4 regions of the Pantoea cypripedii genome follow, and region 1 is predicted to be linked to each of the others. Evidence: predicted binding sites of a transcription regulator. Region 1 holds the regulator's gene; each other region holds the start of a gene.

Region 1 (3,155 bases):
TGCGTTCGATGGAGGATTACATCAACTTCATCACGCCACAGTTCTCGCGCACCCATATCAACTTCCAGCGCGTGCCCACCGTCGATACCTCGAATCCGTTTGCCGCGCGTGAAATTCCGTCACTGGATGAAAGCTTCGTGGTGATCCATTTTCGCGGGCTGGAAGGCATTGCCTTTCCCTACCTGCTGGCAATGATTCAGAATTCCTTTATCTCGCATATGAACACCCTGGTGGTGCCGGGCGGCAAAATGGGGCTGGCGATGGAGTTGATTATGACACCGCTGGTGCAGCGACTGATTGAAGGTAAACGGATTGAATAACCTGTCATTTCCGTAGCGGCGCGATTTATCGCGCGATCCCGTGCATGCTGCGCGAAAAAAACCGCGCGATAAATCGCATGATCCCGTACATGCTGCACGAAAAAACCCGCGCGATTAATCGCATGATCCCGTACATGCTGCACGAAAAAACCCGCGCGATTAATCGCGCCGCTACGTTCGTGCTATGCCTCAACTACCTCATAGCTGTGGGTGATGTCGACGGCTTCGCCGAGCATGATCGCCACCGAACAATATTTTTCTGCCGAAAGATCCACTGCACGCGCCACCGCTTTATCGCCCAAATCCTTGCCGCTGACAATAAAATGCAGATTGATGTGTGTAAAAATCCGTGGCGCTTCTTCACGACGCTCAGAGGTGAGTTTCACCTCGCAATCGGTCACTTCATTGCGCCCTTTTTGCAGGATAGACACCACGTCAATTGCGCTGCAACCACCCGCCGCCATCAGCACCATCTCCATCGGACTCGGCGCTTTATCACCCGAGTTCCCATCCATTAATACCTGATGACCCGATGAGGATTCTCCGAGAAAGGTAAGCCCTTCCACCCATTTGACTCGTGCCTGCATTATTCTTTCTCCTGAATCGGCTGATTTGCCGCCAGAGTACGCTTTCACCTGAGAAACAGCAATCCAGACTAATCGCCCTTTTGCTGAAGCGAGACAACAGAAGACAGCTAGCAAAAGCTGTGCTACAAACAGAGCTGAAAATATTTTCGTCGTAATAGACGAAGGCGGGAAGAATCAGAAGCCTGGCTTAAGAGTCCACCCGAATAATTTCCTTTACTGGAAGCGCTCTACGATTTCACCGCCTGACAGGGAAAATTGCCCCCTGTGTTTTGGGCACGATTACAACAGAGGATAATAGCGAATGGTTCTCGGCAAACCGCAAACAGACCCTACACTCGAATGGTTCCTGTCCCATTGCCATATTCACAAATATCCATCCAAAAGCACCCTGATTCACCAGGGTGAAAAAGCGGAAACGCTCTACTACATCGTGAAAGGTGCCGTTGCGGTACTGATTAAAGATGAAGAAGGCAAAGAGATGATCCTCTCCTACCTCAATCAGGGGGATTTCATCGGCGAGCTTGGCCTGTTCGAAGAAGGTCAGGAACGCAGTGCCTGGGTACGAGCAAAAACTGCCTGCGAAGTGGCTGAAATTTCCTACAAAAAATTCCGTCAGCTGATTCAGGTAAACCCGGATATTTTAATGCGTCTTTCGGCGCAGATGGCACGTCGCCTGCAGGTGACATCAGAAAAAGTCGGCAACCTTGCCTTCCTTGATGTGACCGGTCGCATTGCGCAGACGCTGCTCAATCTGGCCAAACAGCCTGATGCCATGACCCACCCGGACGGGATGCAGATCAAAATCACCCGTCAGGAAATTGGTCAGATCGTCGGCTGCTCACGCGAGACAGTTGGCCGTATTCTGAAAATGCTGGAAGATCAAAACCTGATCTCCGCACATGGTAAAACCATCGTCGTTTACGGCACCCGCTAATTCCTTCTCACCCACGGCGTGATGGTCACATCGCGCCGTTTTTGTCTGCGATGAGCTGATGTGGCGCCGAATCATCTATCATCCCGAAGTTAATTACGCCCTGCGGCAAACGCTGGTGCTTTGCCTGCCCGTGGCTCTCGGCTGGCTGTTTGGCGACCTGCAAAAAGGTTTGCTGTTCTCGCTGGTTCCCGCCTGCTGCAATATTGCGGGGCTGGATACACCACATAAACGTTTCTTTAAACGCCTGATTGTCGGCGGATCCCTGTTTGCCACCGGCAGCTTTCTGATTCAGTGGCTGACGGATTACCATGTTCCTTTACCGCTGATTATGCTGGCTCTGCCGCTGCTGGTGGGCGTCACTGGCGAAATCAGTCCGTTGCATGGCCGCTTGCTGCCCGGCACCCTTATCGCCGCCATCTTCACGCTAAGCCTCGCAGGACGCATGCCGATATGGGTACCGCCGCTGCTGTATATCGGCGGCACGCTGTGGTACGGGCTGTTTAACTGGTTCTGGTTCTGGCTGTGGAAAGAACAGCCGATGCGTGAAACCCTCAGCCTGCTGTATCGCGAGCTGGCGGATTATTGCGATGCCAAATATACCCTGCTGACGCAGTTGACCGATCCGGAAAAGGCGCTGCCTCCGCTGCTGGCTCGCCAGCAAAAAGCGGTCGACCTGATCACCACCTGTTATCAGCAAATGCATATGCTGTCTGCCAGCCGCAACAACAGCCATAAACGCCTGACGCGCGCCTTCCAGGTGGCACTTGATCTCCAGGAACATATCTCGGTCAGCCTGCACCAGCCCGAAGAAGTGCAAAAGCTGGTGGAGCAGAGCCACGCTGAAGCGGTGATCCGCTGGAACGCGAAAACCATCTCGGCGCGGCTGCGGCTGCTGGCTGATGCCATCCTGTATCACCAGTTACCTGAGCGCTTTCATATGGAGAAGCAGCTCGGGGCGCTGGAAAAGATTGCGCGCCAGCACCCGGATAATCCGGTCGGTAATTTTTGCCTGTACCACTTCAGCCGGATTGCCCGCGTCTTGCGTACGCAGAAACCCCTTTATACCCGTGACCTGATGGCCGACCGCCAGCGGCGTTTACCGTTTTTTCCGGCGCTGCGCAGTTATCTGTCGCTAAAGTCCCCGGCGTTGCGCACCGCAGCACGGTTTGCCGTGATGCTGATGTTTGGCAGCGCGCTGGCCTTATTCTTCAACATCCCCAAGCCCTACTGGATTCTGATGACCACCATGTTCGTCAGCCAGAACGGCTACAGCGCCACCCGCGTGCGTATCCAGCACCGTGCGCTTGGCACTTT
Region 2 (3,155 bases), on a different contig from region 1:
CGGTAGCGTTAATCACGTTATGTTTACCGCCGCTCGCCTGAAAAACAGCATCCACGACAAATGCCGGGACATCGAACAGTTGTTTTGCTGCACTCAGGCCGCTAAACAACTTCCAGCCTGCGATACCGGTACGTGACGACGCAGTGATACCACAGCTTTCCAGCAGTTTGTGTAGCGGTTGATCACCGTCCATCGGCTGATTCGGCAGAGAAAAAATGGGGGCGTGCAGGCAGTTACCTGTGTTGCGGGCGAACGGCACCAGTTTGAGGTTTTCATTGCCCATCACCCAGCTAAGCGTTCCTTGCGCACTGATGACCAGTAAGGCTTCCTCGAAACGCGGAATAAAACCGGAGAGATATTCAAAGTTGCCGCCATGTTCTTTGTCGGCATAGATGACCAGAAACTCAAGCCCCTGTGCGCTCATCGCCGCGAGAACGTTCGCGAGGCGCTGATGCATCACTTCATCCGGGATCACCGGCGTTGTGACATCCGGGAAGGTGGGAGGAGCCGGTTTCTTCATCAGCCTGTAGGGGTATTGCTGCGTCATTTACCGTCTCCTAAGAGTTTGTCGTGTTAACGGGGAACGAACAGGTCCCCCCGTAGCGTATAAGAACCCAGCATGTCCTGGGTCTTTTTCGTCAGCCAGCCCACAATTCGGGTTGCCAGCGCATCCATGGAATATTCAATCGCCGGGATGGTGGGCAGGCCAGGCAAATGTACGGAACCGGCCAGGCTAAATACCATGATGTCGCCCGGCACCGATTTATTAAATGCCTGGAGCTGCGTCATCACCTGCTGCGCTTCCTGATCGTTTGCCACTAACAAGGCATTAAAATTCAGGGTGCTGGCATTGTTGAGCAGCACCTGCAGCGCCACCGACGAAGAGGGCGAGTCCATCAGCACCAGATTACGATTATAGGGCAGGAGGTTATTTTCCAGCGCCAGTTTATAACCGAATAACACCTGTTCCCCTGCATTTCCGGCGTCAGGATAGATCAAGGCGATCTGCCGCTTCCCCTGGCTAATCAGGTAATTACAGGCGGTTTCGGCGGCGAAGGCGTGATCAAACTGGAGGCTATTTGGCCATGCAGTTTCGGCACAATCCACCAGGATGACATTGTCGTCCTGAATATCGAGGGGGAAGCGGGCACCAATGATCAGCACATCATCGCACAGCCCGCAGGTCAGCTCATCAAGGGCATTCATCACATCGGTTTTACTGCTGGCAAAGCGCAACAGCAGATGTTTTTGATGCTGGCTCAGTTGTTTTTCCAGTGCATAGAGATAGCCGGTGGTCTGATTGATGTTTTCCTGCGCGCAGATAACACCAATGCAACCGGTGGACTGGCTGAACAACGATTGAGCAATGACGTTAGGCCGATATTTCAGCTCGTCCACCGCTTTCAGCACTGCGAGGCGGCTGGCTTCCTTCACGCCGCGCGAACCACTCAACACCCGAGACACTGTGGCTTTTGAGACCCCAGCTAAGCGCGATACATCGTTGATCGTAGACATCTTTCTCCCCGGATACTCTGAACAAACTTTCGCCAGCGGCAGTATAGCGATTTCGATTCTGGATGGAAACCGGATTTCCATTTCAGCATAAAACACATCCATATTGCCGGTATTTTGTGATGGGAATCTAATAAAAAAACCACCAATGAATAATAAATTGACCGTTATCACATTTCATTGGCTGCTTGATGGAAACCGGTTTCCGTATGGTATCCAATCATAACCACATTGAGGCATATCACTGAAGGATGGATAACGATGGTCAGGATTATGTTGTGTTGTTCAGCGGGGATGTCCACCAGCATGCTGGTGCGCAAAATGCAGGACGTGGCGCAGAAAAGGGGATTGGCTGTCGATATCGCCGCCTATGGGGTGACCGAATTTGATGAGCAATTTTCACGTTATCAGGTGGTTTTGCTGGGGCCACAGGTGAAATACATGCTGAAAACGCTGGCGGATAAAGCAGCCAGCGCGGGGATCCCCGTCCAGCCAATCGAGATGATGGACTACGGTATGCAGCGCGGTGACAAAGTGCTGGATTACGCGCTGTCGCTTATTGAGGCAGCTCACTAAAAAGGTGATGGTATGAGCTCGTTATATCAGTCGATGATTACCGTTATCGAGCAATCGATAACGCCGTTAGCCGGACGTCTCGGGCAACAGAAATACATCATTGCGATCCGCGATGGCTTTACTGCCGCGCTGCCGTTTATGATCATCGGTTCGTTCATGCTGGTCTTTATCTTCCCGCCGTTCTCCGCCACGACGACCAACAGTTTTGCCCGTGCCTGGCTGGATTTCTCCGCGACCTACCGCGAACAACTGATGCTGCCGTTTTACCTCAGCATGGGCGTCATGACATTTTTTATCTCGGTAGGGATCGGCGCAAGCCTCGGGCGGCAGTTCTCACTGGATCCGGTGATGTCGGGCCTGCTGGCATTTATGGCATTCCTGCTGGTCGCCGCACCTTACTCCAACGGTACTATCTCCACCGCCTATCTTTCCGGACAAGGGATTTTTACCGCGCTGATCACCGCCATTTATTCAACGCGAGTCTATGCGTGGCTTAAGCAGAAAAATATCACCATCCGCTTACCTAAAGAAGTCCCCACTGGTGTTGCTCGCTCCTTTGAAATATTGATTCCGGTGGTGGTGATTATTGGCACCCTGCATCCCCTGAACTTATTTATCCAGGCGCAGACCGGCATGATTATCCCCGAGGCGATTATGCATCTGCTCGGGCCACTGGTTTCGGCGTCAGATTCCCTGCCCGCGATTTTACTTTCGGTGCTGCTGTGCCAGCTGTTCTGGTTCGCCGGTATCCACGGTGCGCTGATCGTGACCGGCATTATGAATCCGTTCTGGATGGCAAATCTCTCGGCCAATCAGGCGGCACTGGCGGCAGGCACGGCGCTGCCGCATATCTATCTGCAGGGTTTCTGGGATCACTATCTGTTGATTGGTGGCGTGGGTTCCACCTTACCGCTGGCGTTCCTGTTGTTACGTAGCCGCGCAACCCATCTGCGTACCATCGGCAAGATGGGAATTGTGCCGAGCTTCTTCAACATCAACGAACCGATTATGTTCGGCGCGCCGATCATCATGAATCCCATGCTGTTTATTCCCTTTGTCTGCGTGCC
Region 3 (3,155 bases), on a different contig from region 1:
GACGAAGCGAAAGCCACCTTAAAGTGCAATTATTCAGGCTTTTTTACCACATTATTGCAATAATATTAGCACTATGGCTAAAAAAACAGCTCCACTACTTCCTAATACAAACCAGCTGCTTGCCGATTTCGGTGAGAGGCTTAAGCTTGCTCGTCTGCGACGTAAACTAACAGCCAGGCAGGTTGCGGAGCGTGCAGGTATGTCTGTAATAACCCTACGTTCTCTTGAATCAGGAGGGGCTGGTGTCACAATCGGCGCATACTTGTCCGTTATGCAAGTTTTAGGGCTCGAAAGTTCCCTTATTGGCGTAGCAATGCCCCCCGGTACAAGAGACAACTCTGCCATTTATTTCCACAACTTATGTGCAATGACCTGCAATTGCTGGGCGATATCCTGCAGGTTGATCCCCTGTTCCTGCACCCCTCCGGTGGAGTGACGGACGATAAGATTTGCCGGTAACACTGACGAACTGCGCGCCGTATCGCCGTGACCGCTGTCGAGCAGGCGGCGCACCGCTTCTTTACCCTGCAAATCGAGATCCAGCGAAACGGTGGTCAGAGCCGGATGGAAGAACGAACTTTCATAGGTGCCGTCGTAGCCTACCACTGATTTCTCACCCGGAATGGCGATCTGATGTTGATGGAATGCGCTCAACACGCCGAGTGCCATCTGGTCGTTTCCCACCAGCACCGCAGTGAAATTCGGCGTTTCACGTAACATCTGTAACGCACCAGCGTAACCGCTCTGTGCATCCCAGGTGCCATGAAATACCGTCACTGGTTTCAGTCCATAGCTGCTGAGCGTGTCGATCCAGCTTTTCAGGCGCAGTTTTGCTGATACCGACGATTCCGGTCCGGCCAGCAGCGCAATCTCCCGATGGCCCAGTTCATAGAGATGTTTGACACTGGCACGGGTGCCATCAGCCGGGTTAAACGAAACGTTAAACACGGAACTATAGGGGTCAACATCAAGGAACAGACAAACGATGCTGTCGTTGTCAGAGGCGATACGCTGCGCCTCTTCGGTTTCCAGCGGCACGTTGATAATCACTTTGTCCACCAGTTGTGACTTCAGTTCGTTGATGGCGAATTGAATATCTTGATTGACGTTCTCATCGATCATTGAAATCAGCACCTGGTAATCATCGAGGTTAGCGTAGCGTTTCACCGCAGCCGCCACCTGCGAAGGTGCATGTAGCGCCAGAGATGTGGTCACCAGACCAATGGTCTGGCTTTGCTTACCCACCAACTGCTGCGCCAGCCGGTTTGGCACGTAACGCAATAACTCTATGGATTTCTCCACTTTTAAACGCGTGGTTTCGGATACATTGGCAGATTTGTTGAGTACCCTGGACACGGTCTGGTAGGAGACTCCCGCATGACGGGCTACGTCTTCCAGCGTTGCACTTTTAGACTTCATGATCCGGTTCCTTATGTTGTTATGCGCCAAGTGTAACAGGGGCCACCGTAAAAAGGTTTACCACACATTTTCCCGCTTCATTTTCTCAAAATAAGTATGACGATCACAATACATAACTTCGTAAAGAAACTCGCCACTGGTAACAAAAAACGCTGATTTATTTGCAGTTAATCACACATTCGCAATCGTTCGTTTGCCTGTTTTTACATTTAGGCATTTTATGTCATCCGTTATGTGAACGTAATACAAAACAATAAGAGGAATGATATGAACACTACGCTACGCACACTCACCCTTGCGTTAGCCGTTGCGCTGACTTCACCTTCACTTCTGGCTGAGACATCTGTACCTATCGACTTTCACGGCTACCTGCGCGGCGGCGTAGGTGTGTCCGGCGATGGTGGACAGGTTGAATGGCAAAAGAACAAGCTGGGCCGCCTGGGTAACGAATCCGATACCTACGGTGAACTGGAACTGGGTTCAGAAGTGTATAAAAAAAACGACGTGAGTTTTTACCTCGACAGCATGGTCAGCATGGTTTCCGACGGTTCTAACGACAATGAAACCACCCTTGGCGATGACGCCCAGTTCGGTTTGCGCCAGCTGAATCTGCAAATCAAGGGGCTTATCCCCAACGATCCTAATGCGGTGATCTGGGGCGGTAAACGTTACTACCAGCGCCACGACCTGCACATCATCGATACGAAATACTGGAACATTTCTGGTTCCGGCGCTGGGATTGAAAACTACACTTTCGGGCCTGGCGCGGTCTCGGTGGCCTGGATCCGTGGTGACGCTAACGACGTAGATTACCGCGTCGATAATGACAATGACGTCAACATCAACTACATCGACGTTCGCTACGCGGGCTGGAAGCCGTGGTCAGGCGCATGGACCGAGTTCGGCATCGACTACGCCATGCCAAATCCGACCAAAAAACAGAAAGAGTACGGCGGATTATACGACGCAGATGATGGCGTTATGGCGACCGGCGAAATCAGCCAGGACATGTTTGGCGGCTACAACAAGCTGGTACTGCAATATGCCACCAAAGGGTTGGCGCAGAACATGGTGTCACAGGGTGGTGGCTGGTATGACATGTGGAATTATGTGAACGACGCCAGCGGCTACCGCGTGATTAACACTGGGTTGATTCCGATTACTGAGAAGTTCTCGCTGAACCATGTTCTGACATACGGTTCTGCCAATGACATTACGGAATATACCGACAAAACCCGGTTGGTCTCACTGGTGGGCCGCGGGCAATATCAGCTCACCAATTATGTGCGCCTGATCGGCGAAGCCGGTGCTTTCTACCAGAAAGACGACTATAAAAACGGCACTCACTACAAACAGGCCGGTGAAAAATACACCTTCGCGGTGGGTCTGGCAGATGGCCCTGAATTTATGTCACGACCTGAATTACGTGTTTTCGCTTCGTATTTAAATGATTCAGAAGATGGTAAACCATTTGAAGATGGGACCAAAAATGATACGTGGAACTTTGGCGTACAGGTCGAGGCCTGGTGGTAAGCTGCATCTTTTCACTCCGGTTACTTACGAATATACAGTGTTCTCCTCGCATGATTGCGAACATTTAATTTATTGCAACTCGACATGTATCTCCGGGAACTGTCAGATAATTGCCTGACAGAATTTATGTTGCTATTGCTTTCCTGTTGTCTATTTCGGGATACCCTTGCGGGTATCCTTTTTTTATTTATTCACGAGGCGAG
Region 4 (3,155 bases), 1.8 Mb from region 1:
TGGGCCAACAACCACCCGATGGCCTTAACCAGCCAACTTGCAAATCTCATGGTTAATCCTTTTACACATTTCTGGGTGACTGGTGATGAACTCAAGATAAGGTTGTAACTGATCCTCAACGAGGAAATAAATCATATCGAGTCCTTGCGGCTGTACTTTCCAGTATATGTGAGGGTAATGATGCTGCATCCTGCGGCTTGCTAATGCGGCTTCTTCAATGAATCCCTGCCACAATCCGGCACTAATCGTGAAGCTGGTACCGAAGCGATATAATGTCTTCCATGCATTGCTGCCGCGAGCAAATTTCACTATTGATGCAGCAACAACCTGAGAAGTCAGTATCTGAGCACCAACGCGGCCAGCTAATCTGCCAGTACCGTATCCAATCTGATTATGGACGACCTGTTTACCCTGCTCATCCAGTTTGTTGTAGAACTCAATGATGACAATGGTAATCAATCGGCGCAAAGGTTCTTCATTTTGAACTAATGACTTGATAACCCTATAAAAACGTTCATTTTCCTGATCATTACGAATTCTACGTTCAAAACCTAATGCACCAGAACTGATATACGTTCGTTTTACACCGTAGTAAAAACTCTTCGGTATTCCCTTTACACTATCCCAGATACCTTCAGCGATCTTAGAAGCATCCATAGCCACAATCCTTAGTTGCCCGATGTAGCGCCAATCATATCTAAATCAGTTTAAATTGCACAAATTCCATCAAATTTATTAATGATTTGTGTCCTCTGTCACCCTGGTAAACAGATTTAATTTTGCAGAATAATGCAAAGGACTCACTTCCCAAGTCCCGATTCCTCGCCATTATGATCATTTCGCGTTTTTTCGCTGTGCTGATTTGACCATTTCCCGTTGCCACACCACACTTTAAGCGCACCGTCACATCGCGGTGAAACATCATGTATGACAGGGAGATAACCAATGAAACTGTTCAAAATCGTTGCGGGATTGCTGATGGCTGCGGTGATGGCGCTGGCTCTCAGCGCGTGTGCACCTACGTCGACACAGGAAGGGACCGGTGGTTATATCGATGACACCGTGATCACGACGAAAGTGAAAACTGAATTGCTGAAGGATGACTCGCTGAAATCAACCGAGATCAATGTAGAAACCTTCAAAGGTCGGGTGCAGTTAAGTGGTTTTGTCAGTTCACCGCAGATGGCGAACCGTGCGGTGGCCGTTACGCGCAGCGTCGCGGGTGTGAAATCCGTGGTGAATAATATGCAAATCAAATAAGTAATCGGGCGGCCACTGGGTCGCCCGACTTATTTCTTGTCCCGGTCAGAAGCGGTAACCTACACCAAAGAAGAAAACAAAAGGATTAATATTGGTATGGATATTCTGTTGTTCACCAGCCGCTTTAAATTTCACATTGGTATCAATATCCATGTACCACAGTGATGCGTTCAGCATCCAGTCCCGGTTGATTTGATAATCAACACCAACCTGTCCCGCCAGACCCCATGAATTTTTCATTTTGAGATCGCTCAACCCGGCATCTTGCCCGGTTTGGTTGAAACTTTTATCAAAGAACATCGTGTAGTTAATACCCGCACCCACATAAGGCCGGAATTTACTGTTGCTGTCTAAGAAATAGTATTGCGCCATCAGCGTTGGCGGTAGCTGATGGACGGTCGCAATATTACCGGTCGCATTCAGGCCGACTTTATGTCTGAAAGGTGTAGCCGCCAGCAATTCAATACCAATGTTATCGGTTGCCATGTAGGTGAAGGTCAGGCCCATCTGGGTGTCATTGCTGACGTTAAATCCCCCCAGGCCCAACACATTTTGCGAACTTTCAGTGGGGCGTACCGTTGCGGTACCCACACGCATAAAGAAATCACCTGCTTCGTGAGCCAGTGCCAGTTGTGGAATTGCCAGTGCCACCAGCAGCGCGCATTTTGCCAGTTTCATATTCACTCCTTTGCCGATTTGTTTTTGATGTAGTGACGAAGTTTGTGGCAAGAGATCTATCGCGTTTCTTGACAAATTGCATCTGAATCATTTCAGATAAATCACTTATAAAACAATGAATTGATTCAGATCAATTTTGGCGTTACAGCAGGAAATAAAAATCTGCTTGCGAAAATTTCGCGCCGTGACTACTTTGCTGAATCCTGCCGTTGATTTTGGTTCGATGCTTAGGAGAAGCGGGCGATCAAATGAGCGATTCATTCAACCCTTGTATGACCTGTGGCGCCTGCTGCGCCCATTTCCGTGTGTCTTTCTACTGGGCCGAGGCTGACGATGGTGGCGGCGCGGTACCGGTGGAATTAACCGAGCCTTTAAGTCTGCTGATGCGCAACATGCGTGGTACTAACGCGCGTGCGCCGCGCTGTGTGGCGCTACAGGGTGAAATCGGTGGTTGTGTCTCATGTGGCATCTATCAACAGCGCCCGTCACCCTGTCGCGAGTTTTCGATGTCAGGCGAGCAAGGTGTGCTGAACGAAGCCTGCGATCGGGCCAGAGCACGCTATGGTTTGCCTGCGCTTTTTTGCCCATCTTTACCAGACATGACAGAAAGTTATCCTAATGCGGGTGCCAGCATGCCCGCAGAACATGTACAATCGCCGGGTTAATTAACCCGGTTCCTTCAAGGAGTGTACATGTCTATCACGGCAAGCTCGTTATACCGTGACACAGGAAATTTTCTGCGCCATCAGCTGATTACCGTTGTGCTGATGGCGTTGCTTACCTCGTTTATTACCGTGATTATCGGCCATGCCCTGACCCCCGGTGCCGACCAGTTGTCACTGCTGAGTCAGGGTGATGACAGCGCATCCTCGCTGTTTGAGCTGGTACAGAATATGTCGCCGGATCAGCAACGCATTTTGCTGCGTGCTTCCGCTGCAGGCACCTTCGCGGCGCTGGTGGGCAACACGCTGCTGCTGGGTGGCATGTTATGTCTGATTCCGATGGTTTCGGCGGGTCAGCGAGTTAGCGCCCTGCGTGCTATTGGTGCTTCCGCACCACTGCTGCCGAAATTGCTGCTGCAAACCTTCTTAATCACTTTACTGGTTCAGCTTGGCTTTATGGTGCTGATGGTGCCTGGCGTTATTTTGGCGATCCTGTTTTCGCTGGCGCCGGTAATGCTGGTCAGTGAAAAGATGGGTGTCATGCGCGCCATGCGT

What was found. Region 1 encodes CRP, which controls carbon source genes, mostly activating them, when cyclic AMP is high. Its sites were predicted from a motif close to ATGTGANNNNNNTCACAT; they were not measured.
Region 2: HA50_RS22590 (PTS sugar transporter subunit IIB) is a predicted target of CRP. The motif match lies at 1,671-1,688, and genes of this name have one in related genera.
Region 3: HA50_RS22830 (maltoporin) is a predicted target of CRP. The motif match lies at 1,579-1,596, and genes of this name have one in related genera.
Region 4: ompW (outer membrane protein OmpW) is a predicted target of CRP. The motif match lies at 2,057-2,074, and genes of this name have one in related genera.

The regions. Positions count from the first base shown of each region.
Region 1 is NZ_MLJI01000001.1:4,073,522-4,076,676, forward strand. It holds gene HA50_RS19105 (phosphoribulokinase) at 1-320, shown strand, start outside; gene HA50_RS19110 (OsmC family protein) at 503-907, opposite strand; gene crp (cAMP-activated global transcriptional regulator CRP) at 1,209-1,841, shown strand; gene HA50_RS19120 (YccS/YhfK family putative transporter) at 1,900-3,155, shown strand, end outside.
Region 2 is NZ_MLJI01000002.1:301,429-304,583, forward strand. It holds gene HA50_RS22580 (M24 family metallopeptidase) at 1-547, opposite strand, end outside; gene HA50_RS22585 (LacI family DNA-binding transcriptional regulator) at 574-1,515, opposite strand; gene HA50_RS22590 (PTS sugar transporter subunit IIB) at 1,774-2,088, shown strand; gene HA50_RS22595 (PTS sugar transporter subunit IIC) at 2,101-3,155, shown strand, end outside.
Region 3 is NZ_MLJI01000002.1:353,431-356,585, reverse strand. It holds partial or broken gene HA50_RS31220 (helix-turn-helix domain-containing protein) at 74-301, shown strand; gene HA50_RS22835 (LacI family DNA-binding transcriptional regulator) at 346-1,419, opposite strand; gene HA50_RS22830 (maltoporin) at 1,687-2,952, shown strand; gene HA50_RS22825 (PTS sugar transporter subunit IIB) at 3,140-3,155, opposite strand, start outside.
Region 4 is NZ_MLJI01000001.1:2,307,122-2,310,276, forward strand. It holds gene HA50_RS10680 (hypothetical protein) at 1-50, opposite strand, end outside; gene HA50_RS10685 (hypothetical protein) at 25-657, opposite strand; gene HA50_RS10695 (BON domain-containing protein) at 946-1,260, shown strand; gene ompW (outer membrane protein OmpW) at 1,306-1,938, opposite strand; gene HA50_RS10705 (YkgJ family cysteine cluster protein) at 2,187-2,603, shown strand; gene HA50_RS10710 (YciC family protein) at 2,631-3,155, shown strand, end outside.